DNA from 3 places in the Planococcus sp. SE5232 genome. Region 3 is predicted to be linked to each of the others. Evidence: riboswitches for the same ligand, from Rfam matches in the RefSeq annotation. Region 3 holds a riboswitch; each other region holds the start of a gene.
The links. A riboswitch is a leader RNA that binds a small molecule or an ion and turns the genes downstream of it on or off. The one in region 3 is predicted to bind cobalamin.

Region 1 (7,986 bases), on a different contig from region 3:
CAACAAAAGCGCGTCACACGGCATGGTCGGCGACGTGGGCAAATACCAGCAGATCTCAGTGGCCGATGCCATGGGCAAATCATCGGGATCCAACGCGGCATCGGACATGGCCGGCATGATGATGGGCATGAACATCGCCAAAGAAATGATGGACGGCCAAAAAGAGTCGGATTCCAGCAAGCAGCAGAACACTGCTGATGCTGGCTCGAGCGATTCGGCCGCACAGCCAGAAACAAGCGGGCAAGCGGCACCGAAGTTCTGTCCGAACTGCGGCCAGAAAAATGAAGGCTCCAAATTCTGCCCGAATTGCGGGCAGAAGCTGGGATAATGCATGAAAGCTGAAAACCGCTGCCCGGATGAAAATCCGGGCAGCGGTTTTTTGGTTGCGATATTTCAAACCGTCAAATCATTTTCTTCTTTTAACCGGATTGCTTGAACGGTGAGTTTTTCAAGAAGTGCTGCAAACGCGCAGACAGCCGTTGAAGCCACTATACAGATCATACAAAGCATGAACAGTCCGGCGATATCGCCGCCGATAACGAAAATGAGGAATGCTAATCCGGCAATGAAGCAGAAGGCGATTGCGAGAGCGCAATACTTGATCGTCTTTAATGCATGAATCGATTCCTTGGAAAATGGTTGGTTCCGCCCGATAAAAGCCAGCAGTTTGAACGTTTTGTACAAGGCAATAAAAAACAGGCTGAATAACAGATAGGCAGATAACAGGAAAGGGTATTGCAGATAAGCTGTTTCCGGATGGGCCGCTGCGTCTCTGCTGGCCATTCCAGGAATGGCAAACAGGCAGAAGGCAAGCGCCAAAAGGGCAAGCAGTACGAGTACTGCCTTCAGAAAAAGCAGTGCAGCCGAATTTGTTTTCATCATGCACACCTCGCTTGTCGGTCATTAGCTGAAGCGAAAAAACCAGTTAAGATGAGGGCTCCTCTTCTTCAGGGCGGTATTCCAGGACATCTCCCGGCTGACAATCCAATGCTTTGCAGATTGCCTCCAAGGTTGATAAGCGGACAGCTTTCGCCTTGCCGTTCTTCAGGATGGACAGGTTGGCCATCGTGATGCCGACCTTCTCCGAAAGCTCGGTTACACTCATTTTCCGTTTGGCCAGCATCACGTCAATATTGATTATAATTGCCATATTATTCACCTCAGACCGTCAGATCATTTTCTGATTTTATTTCAATTGCATTTTCCAGGAGTTTTTGAAGAACTGCTGCAAAGACAGCTATTACAATGGAACCGAATGTAATGACCATACCGAGACCACCAAGTCCCGGTGCATCATCGACCTGCGCCACGTACAGGATGATCGGCAAGCACAATAGATACAGAATGGTGATGGTGAAGGCACAGTATTTGATGTTCTTCAGTGCCTTAACGGATCTTTCAGAGAAAGCGATGTTCCGGTCAATATAACCCAACAGTTTCATCGCTTGATACAAGGCCACAAAATACGCAATGGCGGTACCGTACAGGGCAATCAGGAAGAAGTATTGCAAAAATGGCCATTCCGGTATGAGTTCCCCGACAAAACTTGAAAGTGGAGGTACGACAAAGATGCACACGGCCACGACCGGCAGGGCCATCAGGAAAAGAACGATTTTCAGGAACAGTGTTTCCCGTTTCATATTAAAGCACCTCGTTTGGTTAAGATTAAGTTTAGTATAAATTATTATTTATCGAATTACAATATATAAATATTGATTTACGAATTAAATTTTATTTTTAATTACTGTAAAAGGCGCAAGAAAGCATTATAATCGATGAACCAACCATGCAGACGATGAAGGCCAGATGGTAGAAGTTGTAGCTGAAGAATTCTTACAACAGGCTGGATTGATCGAGTGACCGATAAAATCGAAGAAAGGGAGAGAGGAGGCTGTTTACAGCATATCTTCTCTCTTTTTTTCTATAAAAATGTACTGTTATGAAGGAGATTAAAGTGCTTATTGATTTTCCGAAAAACATTTTCAAGTTTTCTAATTATTGGTAATATGATAGCATACATAAAATTAATGTAGGTTACATTTACAGAAACGGAGGTAGCGTTTTGTTGATGCTCTTTGAAGTGCTTACAGTTTTACTTATGATCACAACGGCTCTTTTCATACATGAAATGGGCCATGCAATTGCAACAATTGCACAGAACAAAAAAGCCAAGGCAGAGATTTTTTTGGGTTCATCAAGTAAAGAGAAAAAACTGAAGTTGAATCTTGGCAGAATTACCTGCTATCTCACCATAGCGCTTTCAGGCTTCTGCCAGCCTTCGAACCGGGAAGAATTGCCGCCACCTACATTTAAACAAAGACTGGTTTTCCTTGTGGGCGGACCGATTGCTTCATTGTTTGGGTTTGCGGCACTATACTTTGCTTCGCATTTCTTTTCCGGAGTAACAGGCACTATCTTGATCAATCTGGCAGGCGCAAACTTTTTTATATGTGCAACGTCATTGATTCCCTTCACCTATCCACCATTTTTAGGCGGTGGTCCAAGTGATGGATTACAGGTTTTAAACCTGATAAAAGAAAATAGAAAACAAAGTAAAGCCGTTTCATAAGAATAGATATCATTAGTTTATCGATAGCTGATCTAAAGAAAACGACCAGAATACGAAACCCTGCAAGCTTTTCATACAACCGGCTAGGGCATACTTTAAATCCTACAAAAATGTTGTAAGTTATTACTTGAAGTGAGAGTCAGCGAGAATAATTGCCACTGCCGGAAGACTAAAATACGTATTCTCCTCAAATGAATTTTAGCATCAGCGATTTTAGTGGGAATGCAAACTCCGTATTTTTAAATAACTGAATAATCAATCTTTTTATTTTAAATTTTTGATGAAGCGGAGTATGATAAGGGTAAAAGGAGGAGGAGTTTAAATGGAACCTACTTTTGGTCTTGTGCCCATGCTCATCCTTTCGGTCATTGTCATCGTGCTCATCGCGTTCTATTTCTTCTTCCATCACTGGGCAAAATGAGCGCACCACAGGAAGCCGCATACTGATATGCGGCTTCCTGTGTAATTGTCTTTGGTTATTGCTTTTGTGAAGTCTCTTGAAAACCAAACCAATCTCTTTTATCGGAAAACTCTATATTTTCTGTGGTTGATATGCTATAGTTGTCAGAATTACATAACGTGTAAGAGTTGGTGCCAAGCTGCGGCTTGGCTTAAAAGGGAAGAACGGTGAAAATCCGTCGCTGTCCCGCAACTGTAAATCGGAGCGATTCACAAAAACCACTGTCTCAGACGGGAAGGTGTGATGAGCGTTGAAGATGAGCCAGGAGACCTGCCAATTTCTAGTGCGCGCCAAATACCTACGTGGAAATAGGTGGTGACATTCATTTTGCGACAACAAGTTTTTGCATGCTTTTTAAGCGTCTATTGAACTTGAATGTTAAGCCATTTCCCATAAGCGGAGATGGCTTTTTTGTATTTGGCATCTTGTAAATCCTAAAGGAGGAATAGCGGATGAAAACAGTGAGTACAGTCGTAGGCTACCCGTATATCGGAGAAAATCGGGAATGGAAGCGCAGTTTGGAATCGTTTTGGAAAGGTGGATTATCACAGGAGCAGTTCCTCGCAGAAATGAAAGAGATTCGCCTGAACAATCTGAAACGGCAGCAATCGCTTGGATTAGAGTTGTTGACTGTCGGGGATTTCACTCTTTATGACCGTATGCTTGATCACGCGGTCATGTTCGGCTTAGTGCCGGCCCGCTACAAATGGTCAGAGGACAAGGTCGATCTGGGCACTTATTTTGCGATGGCCCGTGGAGCGGATGAAGTAGTGGCTTGTGAAATGACTAAATGGTTCAATACAAATTACCATTACATTGTTCCTGAATACGAAGGACAGCTTTTGCAGTTGACGCATAATCATCTGGTTTCCTATTTCAATGAGGCGAAAGAAGAGTTAGGAATCATAACAAAACCTACACTGATTGGACCGTTCACATTTCTGCAGCTCGCGAAAGGATATGATGCCAAGTCGAAGGCACTGTTCCTGTTGCAGCTTTTGCCGCTTTATGCGAAAGTCCTTCAGCAACTCGTCGATGCGGGAGCGGAATGGATTCAAGTGGAAGAGCCTGCATTAACGTTGTCATTGAACGAAGAAGACGTCAAACTGGTCAAGGAAATCTACACACAACTAGCGGATGAAGTCCCGGCTGCAAAAATTATGCTGCAAACCTATTTTGAAGCCCTTTCGGCATATGAAGAACTGTCGCAATTGCCTGTTGCAGGTATCGGCCTTGATTTTGTTAAGGGGGCAGAAGAAAATATGGCTGCAATCCGCAAATACGGTTTTCCAAAAGACCGGGTATTGGGAATCGGGACTGTGAACGGACGGGATATTTGGCGTGCTAACCTAGCGGAAAAAGCAGTGAATCTTCAAGCCGTCTTAGCCGTATGTGATGTGGCAGAAGCATGGATTCAATCTTCCTGCAGCCTGCAGCATGTGCCGGTGACCACAAAAAAAGAGAAAGCCCTGCCGCATGTCCTGTTGGATGTCCTATCGTTTGCGGATGAAAAAATTGGAGAACTGACACAGCTGACTGCCTATGTACGGGAAGGGTCATGGTCCGGCAATCGAAACGTATCCGAAAGCATACGCGCGATTGAAGCGTTGACACAGCATGAAGTTAGAGAAAACATTCAGGTGAAAGAGCTTGTCTCGCAAGTGAAGCCGGAACATTTTACGCGTCCGCTGGTTTTCAAAGAACGCCAGAAACAGCAGCAGCAAGCTCTCAGGCTGCCGATTTTTCCGACTACGACCATTGGCAGTTTTCCACAATCCGGTGAAGTAAAGCGTACACGGAGTGCTTGGCGCAAAAAGGAGATCACGGATTCGGCGTATGCGGAATTTGTGAAGAATGAAACCGCACGCTGGATTGAGCTTCAAGATGAAATTGGATTGGATGTGTTGGTCCATGGGGAATTTGAGCGGACAGACATGGTGGAGTATTTCGGCGAGAAATTGACGGGCTTTGCCTTTACCCAAAAAGCTTGGGTGGTATCTTACGGTTCCCGCTGTGTGAAACCGCCGATCATTTATGGGGACGTTGAATGGACTGCACCGATGACAGTCAAGGAAGTCGTGGAGGCGCAGCAATTGACTTCGAACTACGTGAAAGGAATGCTGACAGGGCCGGTGACGATCTTGAACTGGTCATTTGTCCGGGACGACATTTCGCATGAACAAACAGCCAACCAGCTTGCACTGGCATTGAGGAAAGAGATAGACGCCCTTGAAAAAGCCGGCATCCAAATTATTCAAGTTGATGAGCCGGCATTGCGTGAAGGTTTGCCGCTTCGCAAAGAAAATTGGCATGAATATTTGGATTGGGCGGTAAATGCCTTTAAACTGGCGACATCGGGTGTGGCGAATGAAACGCAGATCCATACCCATATGTGCTATTGCGAATTCAATGATTTCATTGAGCCAATACGCGCCCTTGATGCAGACGTCATTTCAATTGAGACGTCAAGAAGCCATGGAGAACTGATTGAGTCACTCAAAAAGAATCCATATGAACTGGGTGTTGGACTGGGCGTCTATGACATTCATAGCCCGCGTGTCCCAAGCGTAGAGGAAATGGAGGCGATTTTAACAGACAGTTTAGCGGTGATTTCCAAAGAGCAATTTTGGATCAATCCGGATTGCGGCTTGAAAACCAGGCAGGAAGCAGAAACCGTCGCTTCGCTGAAAAACATGGTGACAGCGGCACAAAAATTACGGAAGCTCCAGCATCAGCCTATTTAACACAGTTTTATGCACATCCAGGAATTCACTTCTCCTGGACGTGCATTTTCTATTGGGACACCAATTTTGTTTAATAGGAGCGTATCTCAAGGACATTAAATGAAAAAAATCCACTTCCTCATCGGAAGTGGATTTTACGCTTCTATACGAATAGATGGCCGAACAACACAAGAATCGGCAAAGTGATGATGGTACGCAATACAAAGATTACAGCCAGTTCCCAGAATTTCACCGGGATATTCGAGCGCAGGATCAGGATGCCGATTTCAGACATATAAATGATTTGCGTCAACGATACACCAGCAAGAACAAAGCGGGTCAATTCGCTTTCGATGCCGCTTCCAAGTACAGCCGGCAGGAACATATCCGCGAATCCGACAAGGAAAGTAGGGGCTGCTTCAGCCGCTTCCGGTAATCCCATCAAGGTCAGTACAGGAATAAGCGGGTAGGAAATGATTCTGAAGAGCGGTGTGTATTCCGCTACGATCAGAGCGACTGTTCCAAGAGCCATAACCAATGGGATCAACGCCAGCCAGATATCAAGCACGGTCTCGATGCCGATTTGTGCCAGTTTTTTCGGGCTTGCGGCACCGCCTGCTTTGCGGCGGGCTTCATCATATCCCCATTTGACCAATGAGGTGCCTTCGGGAATGGCGTCATCGATCTGCTTGCCGACCGGCGCGTAATAGTCATCCTTTTTACGGGACAGCGGCGGAATGCGCGGCATGATGACAGCGGCTACCAGACAGGCAACCGATACAGCCAGGTAGAACGGTAAGAACAAGTGGCCGATGCCGACGACATTCGCGACAACCAAACTGAAAGCGACGGAAGCGATGGAAAAGGTCGTCGCAATGACGGAAGCTTCACGCTCCGTGTAATTGCCTTCATCGTATTGCTTCATGGTCACCAGGACACCAACCGGCGCGGCGCCCATCCAAGATGCCATTGCATCAATCGATGAACGGCCAGGCAAGGTAAAGACAGGTCGCATGAATTTATTGAGTAAAGTACCGACAAATTCCATCAAGCCGAATTCCACCAATAACGGCAGCAGGATTCCGGCGAACAGGAACCAGGTCAACAGGACCGGCGCCAGGTCGTAGAGAACAACGCCGCCCGTATTCCGTGAAGCGATCGCTTCAGGCCCGATTTCATAATAGGCCATGATGCCGAATGCAAAAGCCAGCACACGGACGATGAGGCCGAATGGTCCGTTTATGAAGGTGGCGCGTAAAAAAGGTGAATCCCGGACGAACGCGGGTTTCACGGCAGTAGCCGTTAGGCTGGCGATTGCTGAGAAGCCGAGCAGGATGACGATGAATGGCGGAATCACTTCACCGAATGTCGTCAGCAGGAAAGAGGCCAGAATGCCGACGCCGATGGTCACTTCGCCGTTATAAGATATCGGACAGAGGAATAAGAGTGCGCCGATGATGGAAGGAATCAGGAATTTCCAGGTATCAGCCGGTTCGATCGTCTTTTTTTCGCTTTGAAGCATAGTCATGTCATTTTCCCCCCAGGTGGTGTGCTTGTATATTTTTTCAGTTTGCGGACAACGGACGGTTGGCTGATACCGAGGATATTTGCCATCTCGGTAGTTGTCCGATAGCGCTTCTGTGCGTTCAGCAGGACGTTCTTTTCGACGGATTCCAGAATGTGCGGGAGTGTTTTGCCGTCGAGCTCAAGGCCGATGCGTTCATCTGAGTCTGGCTGATAAGTGATGGGCAAATCATCGAGTCTGATCAGAGGCGACTCACTTTCGATAAAACTGCGTTCCAAGACATTGCGCAACTCACGGAAATTGCCTTTCCAGGATAGCTGCAGCAAATGGAAGTACAGGTCATCTGAAATTGCTTTTTGCTGATTGTACGTATGGTTCAGTTCCTCCAGAAAACGGCTGATGCCCTGATCCAGGTCATCCGGCCGCTCTCTCAGCGGTTTCAGTTCAATTGAAGCCAGGTGCAGTGAATAGAACAGGTCTTCACGGAAATGCCCGGCAGTGACAGTTTCTTCAATGGAAGTGTGGCTGATGGCGATGATACGGGCAGTGTGGGGCTGCTGCAAGAGTTTGAACAGCGCTGCCTGAGAAGAAAGGGAAAGCTGGTCAATTTCATTGAGCACCAAGGTGCCTCCGGCCGCCAGTCCGATATAGCCTTCTCGATCCAATCCTGTAAAACTGATGTCAAACACCGATTCCGGGATTGCGCTGC
Region 2 (7,986 bases), 520 kb from region 3:
GACTCCTGTTTTCAGGAGCTCCCTAAAAAATGCAGCGGATCTATCCGGGTCCGGCAGTTGGAAGGCCAGGAAGTTGACTACAGAATCACTTGTCCGGCATTGGTTCCTCGCCAAAAACTGCTGCATCTTCCGACGTTCTTCCGTTGCAGCCGTAATGACTTTGCTGCGGTAAGCCGCTTCGGCCAAGCATTGGGCACCGATGGCCGCAGATAAGGCGTTGACGTTCCAATGCGCCGCCCCCTGCTTCAGTTGGCCAATCGTTTCGGCCTGGCTGATCACATAACCGAGGCGGAGTCCTGGTATCGCATACATTTTAGTCATCGACCGAACGATGATGACATCCGGAAAGCTCATTAAAAATGGCATAAAGGATGCTTCTTCTCCAATAAAATCGATAAACGCCTCGTCGATGACGAGTTCGCAGTTATTTTCCAAGCAAATCTGCGCGATCTCCTGAAGTTCACCCAGGTTCAGCAATGTACCTGTAGGATTGTGCGGGTTGCAGATATACAGAGCCGCACAACCTGAAATTGCCTCCTGAACGTTTTGGGCCGTCAATCGCCAGCCGGTTTCCGGTTGCAATTGAATCTCTTTAATCCGGACATTTTCCGCTTCCAGTGACTGGCGATATTCGGAAAATGCCGGTTCGACCAAGACCACCTGCTGGCCACGGTATCTTCTGGCCAGCCAAGTGAAAATCTCGGCCGCGCCGTTTCCTGCAGCCACTTGATTGGCTGCGACCCCATGGTATTCTGCAGCGGCCGTACGGAACGGTTCTCCGTCCGGATCCGGATAGGAACGGGTTAAGGCCAGCATTTCCGGCCATTGCTCCACCAGAAAATCCGGCGGTCCGAATGGGTGGACGTTTTCACTGAAATCCAAAATATGTTGTGGCGGACTGATGCCTGCCTGTTTGTATAAACGCAGCGGATTGGCTCCGTGATTAGGCAACTCCAAGCAAAATTCCTCCTAAGGCAAATAAAATGAAAAAACCCATGGTGACCGTCTGCATATGGCTGACGGCATCCTTGATATGATGCGCTTCCAGTGGATGAATCGGTCTTCCCATACGCGCACGGTCCGACTCGACTCCCTTGTAGCGGTTCACTCCACCAAGTTCTACCCCCAATTGCACGGCAGTCGCCGCTTCCAGCCAGCCGCTGTTCGGGCTCGGGTGCTTCGGAGCATCCCGCAGCCATTCTGAAAAACGCTGACGCATGGTCAGTGAACGCTTATTTTCCGTCATCAATAAAATCAACATCCCCGTCAGTCGGCTCGGAATAAAGTTCAAGACATCGTCCGCTTTTGCGGAGGCAAAGCCGAATTTCTCATACTCCTCATTCTGGTAGCCGACCATCGAATCCAGCGTATTGACCGCTTTGTAAAGCCATAAGCCGGGTGCGCCTAAAAGAAATGCCCAGAACAACGGAGCTGTTACCCCGTCACTGGTATTTTCTGATACCGTTTCTACGACGCCTCTCGTAATTTCGCTTTCACTTAACCCAACGGTATCTCTGCCGACAATCCATGACAATTTCTCTCGTGCCAGTTCCATGTGTTTGTTCGTCAGCGGATTGTAGACATCCATCGCTGCATCCTTCAGGCTCTTTTGGGCCAGGCCCGAAGCGATGAGCAGTGCTTCAACAGCAATTCCTGCAAAGACATTCAGTGAATAGGCCAAAAAAACAATCGCGTATACGATCAAAAAGGACGAAACTGCAATCGTCGCCAGCAGCAGGAAACCGTTTCGGAAGGCGTTCGGCCCGTGGTTCCATCGTTTGGTCAGCTTGGTGATGGCTGTGCCGATCCAGCGAACCGGATGCGGCCAATTCGGTGGATCACCGACGATGCGGTCGATGGCCAATCCCAGCGCAATGGCACTCAAATGAGGAATCATATGCTTTTCGCTTTCGCCTGCTGGTAGAGTTTGAGCGCTTCGATGGTGCATTCAAAAACACCGACACCGATCAATTTTCCAAGTTCGGTGATAGGTCCCGCGTAAGGCAATTGTTCGCCCTGCTGCGTTGCCGCCACCAGGCAGCTGTCCGTAGATGTGCCCGTTGCGATCGTACCCGTCAACGGATCTTTGACCTGTTCCTGCTGGAGTGCTTTTGTTTTGGCTTCTGTCGCGGTGATCATCGCCTGGATAAAAGCTTCATCTGATAATACACCATTGACCAGTATCCATGTGTTGATGGTCCCGACGCGCAATGTACGCTCCACGGCTTTCGAGACATCCACGCCGTTGCCGACGCCCGCCGTAACAGCAATCACGACAGAACCGAATGGACCAAGGTATTCTTTGATGATGGCGTCCTGCGTCTGGACAGCGGTCATCATCCCTACCGTATCCGTCGTCTTCAATCCGCTCAGTTCAATGAAATCGGACATTTCCTGGACGCTGTCATTGATATTATAAAAAGCATCCACATGGCGGTTCATAAAGTTACGGAACCATCCGGAACCCGCGTTGACAACCGCTGAAGAAACCGTCTTTAACGGAATCGGGCTTTCATAAAGGACCATATCTTTGGAAATCTGAAATTCCTCAGCGCGTATGGTGTGGAAATCGGCTTCACGTTCGATCCCAGGCAATAAAGTGATCTGCGGCTTCGGCAATTCAGGATGCGGATGATTGCTGACGCGTGTATGATAGACCGTTTCGATGTCCTGTTCCCGAACCACTTCATGCGGTTCGCCGATCCGGACAACCTGTCCCCGGTCCAGCAACAGCAATTGATCGCAATACATCGACGCCAGGTTGATATCATGAAAAATGGAGACAATCGTCAAGTCTTTTTCGATGGCCTGCTTTTTAATGGTGTCGAGTAATTCCTTCTGATGGTTGATGTCCAGATGGTTGGTCGGCTCATCCAGCAACAGAATCCCTGCATCCTGCGCCAGTGCCTGAGCCACAAAGACGCGCTGTTGTTCGCCGCCCGACATCCGGTCGATCTGAGTTTTTTCGTAATGGCTGATGTCCATCAGGCGCATCGCCTCCAGTACGGCCTGCTCATCTTCTTCCGACCAGGAAGAAAACCAGCCGCTTTGATATGGGTATCTGCCAAGTGAAATCGTTTCCCGGACGGTATGGGCAAAAGCGTGGGCATGCAATTGAGGCAAGACCGCCATTTTTCTGGCCAAATCCTTTGCCGGAAAATCAGCAACCGATACACCGTCTATCCGGACATCCCCTTTTGCTGCCGGCAGCACGCCGCTGATCAGTTTCATCAGGGTCGATTTGCCGCTCCCGTTTGGTCCTAAAATACCGAGAATTGAGCCTTTATCGACAGTAAACGATACGTCTTTGACGATATCCTGATCGCCGTAGCCGCCTGTCAGCCCTTTTATTTCAAGCATAGTTAAGCTCCTCCTTTGCGTTGTCGGAAAAAGATGAATGCAAATACCGGCGCTCCAATAAAGGCGGTAATGACACCGATCGGCAATTCCGTCGGTGAAATGATGGTTCGTGATACCAAATCACAGACAATCAAAAGAGCTGCTCCGTTGATGAACGATAAAGGCAAAACGTGCCGATGGTCCGCCCCCCATAGCAACCGGGTCATATGCGGAACGACCAAGCCGACAAAGCCGATGGTTCCTGAAACCGAAACAGCTGCTCCCGTCAGTACCGAACCACCGATTAAAATCGTCATTTTGCTCTTTTTGACATCCACACCCAAATGCTGCGCGCGCTCTTCCCCGAACAGCATGGCGTTCAACTCACGGCGCTTCAGCCATAAAACGAAAGAGCCGATCAAAACGAAGGGCAGCGCCATCCGCACGTATGGCCAGCCCCGCATCGACACACTGCCGAGCAGCCAGCCGATGATTTGGCGCAGTTCTTCCCCGGTCAACGCGATCATCAGGGAAATGATCGATCCGAGAAATGAACTGAAGATGATGCCTGTCAAAATGACCGTTTCCATTTTCATGGAGCGATCCACCAGCTTAGCGAAGCTCATGACGGCAAGCATCGTCAAAAGCGCACCGATCATGCTCATGACCGGTAAGGTGAATGGTCCCAGAAACGGAATCGAAATACCAAAAAAGAGCGTCATCACAGCGCCGACTGAGGCACCGGAAGACACTCCCAAGGTGTAAGGATCGGCCAGTGGATTCTTCAGAAGCCCCTGAAACGCTGCACCGGCAATCGCCAGCGCCGCACCGACAAGCCCTGCTAAAATGACACGGGGCATGCGGATGTTCCATAGTATATTGGCAGCTGCTTCATCCGCTGACGGATTCCACAGCACGACCGGTGAAATGGAGACCGTTCCGACCGTTACTCCCAGCAGTACGGCTCCTGCTAAAATCAGCAGCGAGACGCTGTATGCCAGTACATTCTTAGTCATTGAAAACTTCAGGGTAAACAGCTTGCGCCATTTCCATCAGCCCTTCTGATAAGCGTGGGCCTGAACGGGTGAGCATATCCGAATCCAGGTTATAGACAGCATCTTCTTTAACAGCAGTCACTTCTGCGAAGCCGCTGCGTGATTTGATCTGTTCGACAGCGTCTTCTACATAGGCACCCTCAGTTGTAATGATCACATCTGGATTAGCCGCAACGATGGCTTCCGGATCCATGCTTACCCAACCTTCCAAATCGCCGGCTACATTTTCAGCGTTGATGAGTGTCAGCATTTCGTCCATAAATGTCCCTTTACCGGTCGTATAGATGTCCGGCTGGCTGCCAACTTCCAAAAAGACTGTTTTCGGCTCTTCGATTGTACTTGCCAGTTCCTCGATTTCCGCCACTTGTACTTCCATTTCTGAAACAATGCTTTCCGCTGCTTCCATCGTACCGGTCGCTTGCGCGATAACCGTGATGGAATCATAGACTTCTTCAAAACTGATCGCATTATTGACGACGAATACATCAAGTCCCGCATCACGCAATTGCTGTAAGCCTGCGTCTCCGACACCCAGTCCGGATTCATGGGCCAGCACCAAGTCCGGCTGAAGGCTGATGATTTTCTCCACATTGAATTCCTGGCCGCCGATTTTCTCGACTTCTGTTGCCTCTTCCGGGTAATTGTCAAAATCCGAGACCCCGACCATTTTGTCGCCCGCCCCTAACTCATAGACGATTTCCGTATTCGACGGCACCATTGAGACAATAGCTTCCGGTTCTTCCTCAATGACCACTTCTTCCCCGACTGCATCCGTCATGGTCACTGGAAATTCAACATCCACCACTTCTGTCGGCGGTTCTGCCGGTGTTTCCACGTCTTCTTCTTCCACCGGTGTTGCCGTATCTCCGCACCCTGCCATTAAAACCGCGGCCAACCCTGCTGTTGCTCCAAATTTCCAAATCTTCTTCATGAATAAAACCCCCTTGTTGTTTGTAATGCTTTATCTATATAAATTGAACTAATAATTTGTAGTAGTAGATATTCCGTAAAACAGCTACGCTTTCCAGCGGGCTCGCGCCCAATCCTCCTCGTCCGCTGCGCTCCCTGCGGTGTATCGGTCGTCTCGCTAAGCCGCAGGAGTCTTCGCTGTTTTGCTCCATATCTTTAGAGTTTTCTCTGATAGTCGCAGCGATATATAAAATGCTATTTCTTTAGCTCAACTTATCTAGCCATTTTATTAAATGATAGAAATAACTCCTTAAACAATTCAGGTACAAAAGGTTGAAAAATTTTCTTGGGAACACAAAATCCCCCGCAGCAAACTGCGAGGGATGGAAAGGACGCCATAAAAAAGCATGCGCATCCAGCCTTTCCTCGCAGGCGTTTGGGTGTGTCGTCATAAAGGCAGGTCTCCTGGCTTGTGGTCGTCGGTTTCTGCACCTTCCCAAAGCATCGCTTCAGTGGCATCTAGCAGATTCCTCTCACATACAGTGGCGGGACCGCGCCGGAATTGAACCGGCTTCCCTTTTAACTCATGTTCTTAGACATAAGCACCTTTATGAATTGTTATCATATTCTGTTACTTCTCTATTATTATACACCTAAACGCGGGTGTGTTTCTTACATTTTTTCCGGAGCTGCAACGCCGACTGTTTTCAATGCATTGGCTAAAGTCGTTTTCACGGCTGTGATCAATGCGAGACGGGCGCCAGTCAATTCCGGATTCGACGCGTCCAATACTTTATTGGCATTGTAGAAGCTGTGGAAATTGGATGCCAATTCATGGATATAGGTCGTAACTCTATGAGGCGCGCGCTGCTTCGCTGCATCGGCGATCACTTGCGGGAAATCCCCAATTTTCTTCAGGACATCGATTTCTTTCTCAGAAGTCAATAAGTTCAACTGTCCTTCTGAAGCCAACAGACCTTGCTCCTCTGCCTGGCGCAGAATTGAAGAGATGCGGGCATGAGCATATTGCGAATAAAAGACCGGATTTTCATTGGACTGTGAAACGGCCAAATCCAAATCAAAGTCCATATGCGTATCGCCTGAACGCATCGCGAAGAAATAACGCACCGCATCCAAGCCGACGAGTTCAACCAGTTCGCGCATCGTCACCGCTTTACCGGTACGTTTGCTCATCTTCATCTTTTCGCCGTCTTTGTACAATTGCACCATCTGGATGATGCTGACTTCTAGCGTGTCGCGGTCATAACCAAGTGCCTGGATCGCCGCCTTCATGCGTGGGATATAGCCGTGGTGATCAGCTCCCCAGACATTGATGAGCTTGTCGAATCCGCGCTGCAATTTGTCTTCATGGTAAGCGACGTCGGGCATCAAATATGTGTACGTGCCGTCATTCTTGATCAACACGCGGTCCTTGTCATCTCCAAAGGTCGTTGAACGGAACCAAGTCGCCCCATCTTCTTCGTAGACATGCCCATTGGCACGGAGTTTAGCCAACGCATCATCAATTTTGCCATTTTTGTAAAGGGATGATTCAGGATACCAAACGTCGAATTCCACGCGGAAGTCCGCCAGATCCTGCTGCAATTTCGCCAATTCCACTTTCAATCCGTGCTGGCGGAATGCTTCAAAGCGCTCTTCGTGGGTCATGCTGACGAATTTATCGCCATGTTCCTGGACTAGCGCGTCCGCGATGTCTTTAATGTCCTGTCCACGGTAGCCGTCTTCCGGCATGCTGTCGCCTTTGCCTAGCGCTTCAAAATAACGTGCTTCGATCGACAAAGCCAAATTGTTGATTTGATTGCCGGCATCGTTAATGTAATATTCGCGTGATACTTCGTATCCTGCCAGGTCCAATACATTGCACAGCGAATCGCCGACTGAAGATCCACGGGCATGGCCCAAGTGCAGATCGCCTGTGGGATTGGCTGATACGAATTCCACCTGGATGCGTTCGCCGCCACCTGCTGTTGAACGGCCATAATCGGCTTTCTGCTCCAGCACGGTTTTGATGACATCCTGCAAATAATCCTTTTTGATGGTGATGTTGATGAAGCCTGGTCCGGCAATTTCAACTGTCTGGATATTTGCTGCATCTTTATCGAGGTTTTCGACAATCGCTTCGGCAATGGCGCGGGGCGGCTTTTTCGCCAAGCGTGTCAATTGCATGGCGATGTTCGTGGCGTAATCGCCATTCGCTTTATCTTTCGGCGATTCGAGTTGGACTTCAACCGGCTCGGTCGTCAATTCCGCTTTTTCGATCGCTTCTTTAAACGCTGTTTTAATCGCATGTTGAACTTTTTCTACTGCATTCATCATTTAGCCTCCATAAACTGTATTTCCATTTCGTATTCGCCGACATGATCCGCGCCAAGCGTAAGGTCGTAGCGGACCATGAACCGCGTATCGCTGACCGACAGCTCGTGCGCTTTTGTCGTCAGCATGAATGACCCCTGTTCATTGGTCAGATTGCCGGTTTGTTCTTTATGTAATAAAAAAGGTAGCCGCATCTGCAGGCCGCCGCTTCTCATGATCACCGCTTCATTTTCTTGAATTTTGACCGTCGTCCGGATTTCAAGTTCGTCCTGCTGCTCCGCATATTGCAGATAGCGCAGCTCGTTTTTTTCCGTCAAGGTGCCTTGGGATTCCAACGTCATCACTTGCT
Region 3 (7,986 bases):
AGGAAACCATGCGGAAGACCATCATTTTCATCACACATGATTTGGACGAAGCTCTGCGCATCGGCGATAAAATCGCGTTGATGAAAGACGGCTCCATCGTACAGGTCGGTACACCGGAAGAAATCTTGGTGAATCCGGCCAATGATTACGTTAAAAAATTCGTTCAAGATGTCGACCGCTCGAAAGTATTGACCGCGTTCAATATCATGAAACGCCCTGAAACGATCAACATCGATAAGCACGGTCCGCGTGTCGCTTTGGAAAGAATGAAAGAAGAAGGCATCTCGAGCATTTATGTAACAGATAGCAAGCGGAACCTGAAAGGCTATGTAACAGCCGATGACGCTTCCGTTGCCTTTAAAGCTGAAGTGAAAAGCCTTCTGGATATCCTGAAGACGGATGCACCGACTGTCACTAAAGACACCTTGATGAATGCGATTTTTGAAATCAGCCATAATTCTCCTGTTCCGATCCCGGTTGTGGAAGACGGAAAACTGCTCGGCATCATCGTACGCGGCGCCGTCATTTCCGCGCTTGCAGGACAAAGCGAGGTGAATCGCAACCATGCTTAATTTTATGGACAACATCCCGGAAATTCCGTTGTCTTCATTAGTTTCGGATTTCACGGATTGGATATCAGATACATTCGCTTTCCTATTCGATCCTCTTAAAAATGAATTTGCGGACGGCCTGGAAGAATTTGCAGACGTTCTTGCAGCAGTCCCGCCGCCGATTGTGATTCTGATCGTCGCGATACTGGCATTCTTCATCAGTGGAAAACGATTTGGCTTGGCTGCATTTTCTCTTATTGGCCTATTGCTGGTCTGGAACCAAGGGCTGTGGGAAGAATTGATGCTGTCGTTTACATTGGTTCTTGTCGCAAGTCTCTTGTCGATCCTCCTAGGGGTTCCGATCGGCATCCTGATGTCGAAAAGCAAAACCGCGGAAAGCATCATTACGCCTGTTCTTGACTTTATGCAGACCATGCCAGCTTTTGTTTACTTGATTCCGGCTGTGGCATTTTTCAGCATCGGAATGGTTCCCGGCATTTTCGCATCATTGATTTTCGCCACTCCACCGACTGTTCGGTTTACGAACCTCGGAATCCGTCAAGTATCAAAAGAATTGGTCGAAGCTTCCGAAGCTTTCGGCAGCACGGGTTCACAAAAGCTCTTTAAAGTGGAATTGCCGATGGCCAAAGCGACAATCATGGCCGGCATCAACCAAACGGTTATGTTGTCGTTGTCGATGGTCGTTATCGCATCGATGATCGGCGCACCGGGTCTCGGCAGGGAAGTTCTTTCTTCCTTGCAGCGGGCTGATGTAGGAACCGGATTTGTCGCAGGCTTGGGGATTGTCATCCTGGCAATCATCATCGATCGGTTTACGCAAAGTTTCACTGGACAAAAAAGAGTGAAAAGCTAATTTTGGTAAAGTTATAAAAAGAAAAGTACCAAGTATGTAAGTTGAACTAAAGAAACTAGCTTTTACACAACGCTTCGGTCGCTTTGGGCATGTCTCCCGCAAGAAGCCAGGCAAAGGGCGCCTGTCTTCTTGCTTCGCCTAGCCCCTGAACGCGCCGGCGCTAAGAGGTTAGAATTCGAAGCGACTCTGTATTTTCCCTTATATATAAGAGATATGGAGCAAATCAGTGGAGACTCCCGCGGGAGCAGTGCAACGACATACAAGAAATCCACTCGGGCGTTTAGCCCGAGTTAGTTCGGCGCAAGCCCGTAGGAAAGATACGGCCGAAGGGAGTTCGGTCCGTATCTTTGCGACGAAGCTAGCGAAGCGATGCAGGAGCACTGGGTTTTCAGGAACTGATTTGCGGAATATCAGCAGGTGAAGATCACTAGTTCAATTTATATAATATTAAAGAAAAAGGAGATTGATTATTTTATGTTCAAATTACAATGGAAACATTTAGGGCTTATGTTCGTACTTATGCTGACACTGGTTGTAGCAGCGTGCGGAAATGACGAAGAGGCTTCAGACACAGGAACTGCTGAAGGTTCCGGTTCTGAAGACGTGAACTACGGTGAAGAGTTAGGTTACAAAATTACAGGCATTGAAGCAGGCGCAGGCGTAGTTGCTGCATCTGAAGCAGCAACAGAAGAGTACGAAAGTCTTGAAGGCTGGGAAGTGGTCACTTCTTCAAGCGGCGCGATGGCTGCAGCTTTAGGCGAAGCGATCGATAACGAAGAACCGATCATCGTCACTGGCTGGAGCCCGCACTGGAAGTTCCAGAAGTATGATTTGAAATACCTTGAAGATCCTAATGGCTTATTCGGCGATGCTGAAACGATCAACACAATGGTACGTGAAGGTTTAGAAGAAGAGAAACCTGAAGCCTACACAATTCTTGATCAATTCCAATGGGAGTCTGCTGATATCGAAAGCATCATGCTGGAAGTTTCAAATGGCGCAGATGTTAAAGAAGTTACAACTGAATGGGTAGAAGAAAACAGTGATAAAGTTGCTGAATGGACAGCCGGTACAGAAGCAGTAGACGGCACAGAAATTGAGTTGGCTTACGTGGAATGGGATACGGAAGTCGTTTCAACGAATGTTGTCGGAAAAGTCTTGGAAGACCAAGGCTTTGAAGTAACATTGACGCCGCTTGACAATGCAGTGATGTGGCAGGCTGTTTCTGAAGGACAAGCAGACGGAATGGTAGCGGCATGGTTGCCGGGAACCCACGCCACTCAGCTTGAAACTTATGGCGACAGTGTAGTCGATCTTGGAGTTAACCTCGAAGGCGCTAAAATCGGATTTGTCGTTCCCGCTTATATGGACATCGATTCAATCGAAGATTTAACACCTGCTGAATAAATAATTCTTTTATATAGAAGGAACTGAACCCTGAATGGCAGACATTTTAAACGATGTCCCCATTTGGGGTTTTTGGTTGGTTGGATTTCACTACTTCGCTTGCCCGCGGAGTCGCTGCTGAGATTCCTTTTTGGAGCTTGACTGGCCAAGATTATCCAGTGTAAGCTTGATGAAACATAAATAGAATATCAGTAAGAGGTGCCCTTCGGGGAGAATAGGGAATGAAGTGAAAATCTTCAGCGGTCCCGCCACTGTAACGGGGAGTTTTATGGAAATAGCCACTGGACTTTTGTCTGGGAAGGCCTGTGAAATGATGATCCAGAGCCAGGAGACCTGCCTGCTTACTTTCTGCTTATAGATCATGGAAAAGTCTTTCGTTTATTTGTTCGCGCAAATAAACTGAAGGCTTTTTCTTTTTAACATAGAAGGGGGAAGAAAAAGATGGATTTATTGCAGCAAACGATTGGACGGTTTGAGGGCTTGGATCTGGAAGTGATGGATATGGCACGGGGGCGGGTGGACAGTCTCATCAAGCCGCCGCATAGTCTGGGTAGGCTGGAAGACCTGGCTGTACAACTGGCGGGAATATATGGAGAACTGTATCCTGTGGTGGATCAAAAGGCGATTGTGGTGATGGCTGCCGATCATGGCGTGTACGAGGAAGGGGTTTCTTCCAACCCACAAGAGGTGACGTTTGCACAGACGATGTTCATCGCAAAAGGCATAACCGGAGTCGGTGTATTAGCGAAGCCGACCGGTGCGAAAATCGTCACCGTGGATATCGGGGTAAAAGGGGACTTTCCAAGTGATGCCGGAGTGATCGACCGGAAGATTAAGCAAGGAGCAGGCAATATCGCGACAGGACCTGCGATGACCACAGAAGAAGCTATCCAGTCGCTCGAAGTGGGAATAGAAATTGCGGAAGCCGAAATCAGAAACGGCGCCCGCATCCTGGGAACCGGCGAAATGGGCATCGGCAATACGACGCCGAGCACGGCGATTCTGTCTGTTCTGGGGGACATTCCACCTGAGGAGATTACCGGCAACGGAGCAGGGGTCGGCAATGGCGGAATCTCACATAAAGTGAAGGTCATCAAGACGGCGATTGAGGTCAACAATCCAGATAAGCGGGATGCGATCGATGTCCTTGCCAAAGTGGGCGGCCTGGAAATCGGCGGCATGGCGGGTATCATGATCGGAGCGGCAGCCAACCGTGTGCCGGTTGTGTTGGACGGCTATATTTCTACAGTTGCGGCGCTGCTCGCTGTTGCGATTGAACCGAAAGTGAAAGCTTACTTGATCCCTTCACATGCAAGTGCGGAACCGGGCGGCAAAAGAGCCAGTGAACTGCTGGGCATCAGACCGCTGCTGCATATGGATATGTGTTTGGGTGAAGGATCGGGCGTCGCTTTAGCGTTCCCGCTTGTGGAAGCGGCGTGTAACATGATGAGAGAGATGGCCACCTTTTCTGAAGTGGGCCTTGAAATTTGAGGTAACGGAACCATAGGATATTCATTCCAGTGACAACAAGTGAAGACGAGATGCTGAAAGGATGAAAAGATGTTTACGAGAGAAGAAAAAGAAGGCGTATATAAAGCAATTTATAATAGAAGAGATATTCGAAGCTTTTTGCCGACAGCGATTCCGGAGGAGCTGGTCACCAATATTCTGGATGCGGCTCATCATGCGCCGTCCGTAGGGTTTATGCAGCCGTGGAACTTCATTTTAGTGTCTTCACCTGAAACAAAAGAAAAACTGGCTTGGGCCGCAGACAAGGAGCGGCGGGCACTGGCCATCCATTATGAAGGGGAAAAAGAAAACAAATTCCTTGGCTTGAAAGTGGAAGGGTTGAAACAAGCGCCAGTGACGATTTGTGTGACCTGTGATCCTACACGCGGCGGCTCACATGTCCTGGGGCGCAATTCCATTCCCGAAACCGATGCCTTATCAACTGCCTGCGCCATTCAAAACATGTGGTTGGCCGCCTGTGCAGAAGGATTGGCGATGGGATGGGTAAGTTTTTACAAGAAAAACGATGTCCGGGACATTTTGGACATCCCGCCGCATATCGACCCGATCGCTTTACTTTCGCTTGGCTACACCGAAGATTATCCCGACAAGCCGATTCTGGAAACAGCGGGATGGGAAAAAAGGCGTTCGTTGGAAAACCAGGTTTTTGAAGATAAATGGAATGGGAAATTAGGATTCTAAATGAAAAGGACAAGAGGCGTGATTGGATCAATCAGCGTCTCCTGCCCTGTTTAATTTGATGTGATTCTTTTACTGCTTAACCGGGCCTTTATTAATTTCCGTCAATGCAGAATTGACCTCGAAAATCTTGGCGTGTACCGGTGTTATGCCAAAGCCAGCCAATCGGTCAGTGTGCATTTCCACGTATTTTTCCGCCGCGTCTTTTGTCTCGAAAAGGTAAATTCCGCCGGCTTCTTTGGTTTCCGGGCTTTCGGTCCAGATTTTCCAGATAAAGCCCTCTTCATTGTTGATGCTTGTTGCCAGTTCTGAGAATGCCTCAGCCATCTCGTCTCCGAAAGGGCCATTCATCTCGAAATCCACTTGCAGGATATATGCCATCTTGTTTCCTCCTCAATTTTTAATCAGTGAGAAATAGGCTTCGCCTAAAATTTCATTTGTTTGATAATACCCTGGCGAAAGTTCTTTTTCAATAAACGAGTTTACCTCTGTCGACTCCACATCGTACATGACTTCGATTTCCTTGGAAAAGAGCAATTGTTCTCTTTCCAACAACTGCGAAAGCGCGGGTTGCGGCTTTGCTTGCAGTTCGTCCTGATTCAGCACTTGCTTCAAGCCATCCACATAGGATTCGAATGGGCGGCCGCCGACAAGTTTTACGCCTTTGTTTTCTTCATTGACCATAATGATGGATGGAAAGCCTCTGGCACCCAGACTTCTGGCGAGAGCGAAGTCCTCGTTCAACGCTTGTTGTCCGGCTGGCAGTTCGGCTTGTTTGACGATGGCTTCACCATCGAGTCCCATGTTGTTGACGATCTCGATTATAACAGACGGTTCTGAAATGTTTTGGTTGAATGCGAAGAGCGCTTCTCTTGCACGGCGCAGGTATTCATTGGCTCTGGCGTCGTTGTGGTTTTCCTGAATCACTTTAAAGACTCGTGAAGGGGGATAAGACGACTGTACGGGATTGTCGATCATTAATGTGCCGTCGATCGGCATCCTTGAATGATCACCGACTTCTCTCCAATGGCCTGCGACATCGGCTGGCTTGTAGATGCCGTTTGCCGGATCGATGGGGCCGTCATGCCATTTTTCCAGCAATCCGCCCATTACGGTCTGGAAGTTGAAATGCTCACCATATTGCTCTGTGAAACGGCGAAGCACCGGTTCAATAGCCCAGCAATGGGAACAGATTGGGTCTGTTACATAGTAAAGCGTAACCGATTTCTTGGGTTTATTGAAATCGATCAGCCCTGTTTCCTCTTCTTCCGCAACTCCGCATATGCCTGTTTCGATATCACACATCCTATTGTTTTTCATTCTAGTTCCTCCTCTTTTTAAACTGGCTCTAACTGAGCGTTTTGGGTAGCTTATTTGCTTTACAATTCGATCTTAAGCCATAATGAAAACAAGCAACACCAATAGTTCGGGGGATGTGTCGCTTATGCAACACATCCAGGAAATTGTCGGAAAAGGAGTGATGGCGAAATGGCAGAAACAAAGACGGATCCCCGTGTAATCCGGACCCGCAAATTGATCATGGATTCCTTCATCGCACTTTCGGAAGGAAAAGAATTCAAGGACATTACGGTAAAAGACATAACGGCTGAAGCCATGATTAATCGGGCGACGTTTTACTACCATTTCGAAGATATCTACGATCTGTTGGAGAAGGCCTTATCGGAAGTTTTATTGATTAATTTGGATGTGGAAAATTACCGGAATGACGAATTCACGGAAAAAACATTCGCCAAAATCTTCGAAGCGGTCACCAATTTCCAGAAGTCCCTGTCCAACCGGTGCCACAGAGGATACGAAGATACCATCGCGCGGATCATACGGGAACAGCTTGAAGTCCTGTTCTATAAAATGCTGATGCGAAAAAATGAGGATAAGGAAGAGAGAGCCCTTAAAACAGTGGCCGTTATGCTGAGCTGGGGAATCTACGGAGCGTCAGTGGAATGGACTAGAAATAGCCAAGTCTCTCCGGAGGAATACATTAAAGCAGCTGTCCCTTATATCGAGCATGGCATTCATTTTAATAAATAAGGGAACCGGAAATAAGGAGGCGATGGAGTGGCAAGTATCCGAGACGTTGCCAGAATAGCGGGCGTATCTGTCGCCACTGTTTCACGTGTGTTGAATAACCATCCATATGTGAAGAAGGAAAAAGTGGAGGCTGTCAAAAGAGCCATCGAAGAAACTGGATATATCCAAAATATCAATGCCATCAATTTGAAAAAAGGCAAAACCAACCTGGTGGGCATCGTTTTGCCGATAGTGGATCATCCGTATTTTTCGCAATTGATCCAAGGCATCTCACTGGCGGCTGCAAGTCATCACTATAAACTGGTCCTTTATCAGACCGGTTATCATGAAGGACAGGAAATGGAAGCATTGGAGATGTTGAAGCTCAAGCAAATCGACAGCCTGATCATTTGTTCGAGAAAAGTTTCACTGGATACGATAGAGCACTATCGCCAATACGGAATGATCGTATTATTCGAAAACGGCGGGAATACACCGTTGAGTTACACCTATGTCGATCATTACGCATGTTTTATGGATGCGTTAACTTATTTGTATGAGAAGGGGCACCGGGAGATCGGATTCTCCATCAATCGATCCGATGGAACAAACAGCAGACAAAGGGAACAGGCTTACCGGGATTTTCTGGAGTTGAAAGGGCTGCCTTATCATGAAGAGTACATGGTTAAGGATTGCCTTTACCTGGAAGATGGGGACCGCATATTAGACCGGTTTTCGCGTCTGCAGCGGCGCCCGACGGCTCTGCTTGCGACGAGCGATCAAGTGGCGGCTGGCATCCTGATCGCCAGTTCCAAGTACGGCATCGCCATTCCGGATGATTTGGCGATTATCGGATTTGATAACCACCCGATCGCCAAAGCCATGAATATTACCACCATCGGGATTCCGTTGAATTCC

Region 1: linked by a shared signal. The riboswitch ahead of metE (5-methyltetrahydropteroyltriglutamate--homocysteine S-methyltransferase) and the one ahead of cobT (nicotinate-nucleotide--dimethylbenzimidazole phosphoribosyltransferase) in region 3 are both predicted to bind cobalamin.
Region 2: linked by a shared signal. The riboswitch ahead of ACRC6Q_RS03905 (ABC transporter substrate-binding protein) and the one ahead of cobT (nicotinate-nucleotide--dimethylbenzimidazole phosphoribosyltransferase) in region 3 are both predicted to bind cobalamin.

Annotation. Positions count from the first base shown of each region.
Region 1 covers NZ_JBOGCP010000003.1:175,378-183,363, reverse strand. The annotation lists gene ACRC6Q_RS12125 (SPFH domain-containing protein) at 1-328, shown strand, start outside; gene ACRC6Q_RS12120 (DUF2975 domain-containing protein) at 394-879, opposite strand; gene ACRC6Q_RS12115 (helix-turn-helix domain-containing protein) at 926-1,150, opposite strand; gene ACRC6Q_RS12110 (DUF2975 domain-containing protein) at 1,161-1,640, opposite strand; gene ACRC6Q_RS12105 (site-2 protease family protein) at 2,069-2,569, shown strand; cobalamin riboswitch at 3,142-3,321, shown strand; gene metE (5-methyltetrahydropteroyltriglutamate--homocysteine S-methyltransferase) at 3,482-5,773, shown strand; gene ACRC6Q_RS12095 (YjiH family protein) at 5,916-7,280, opposite strand; gene ACRC6Q_RS12090 (sigma 54-interacting transcriptional regulator) at 7,277-7,986, opposite strand, start outside.
Region 2 covers NZ_JBOGCP010000001.1:810,508-818,493, reverse strand. The annotation lists gene ACRC6Q_RS03925 (pyridoxal phosphate-dependent aminotransferase) at 1-957, opposite strand, end outside; gene cbiB (adenosylcobinamide-phosphate synthase CbiB) at 944-1,897, opposite strand; gene ACRC6Q_RS03915 (adenosylcobinamide amidohydrolase) at 1,894-3,360, opposite strand; gene ACRC6Q_RS03910 (FecCD family ABC transporter permease) at 3,363-4,355, opposite strand; gene ACRC6Q_RS03905 (ABC transporter substrate-binding protein) at 4,348-5,325, opposite strand; cobalamin riboswitch at 5,742-5,928, opposite strand; gene argS (arginine--tRNA ligase) at 5,976-7,637, opposite strand; gene ACRC6Q_RS03895 (DUF1934 domain-containing protein) at 7,637-7,986, opposite strand, start outside.
Region 3 covers NZ_JBOGCP010000001.1:285,984-293,969, forward strand. The annotation lists gene ACRC6Q_RS01325 (quaternary amine ABC transporter ATP-binding protein) at 1-572, shown strand, start outside; gene ACRC6Q_RS01330 (ABC transporter permease) at 565-1,425, shown strand; gene ACRC6Q_RS01335 (glycine betaine ABC transporter substrate-binding protein) at 1,900-2,832, shown strand; cobalamin riboswitch at 3,013-3,187, shown strand; gene cobT (nicotinate-nucleotide--dimethylbenzimidazole phosphoribosyltransferase) at 3,274-4,323, shown strand; gene bluB (5,6-dimethylbenzimidazole synthase) at 4,393-5,043, shown strand; gene ACRC6Q_RS01350 (monooxygenase) at 5,113-5,421, opposite strand; gene ACRC6Q_RS01355 (DsbA family protein) at 5,434-6,360, opposite strand; gene ACRC6Q_RS01360 (TetR/AcrR family transcriptional regulator) at 6,529-7,089, shown strand; gene ACRC6Q_RS01365 (LacI family DNA-binding transcriptional regulator) at 7,117-7,986, shown strand, end outside.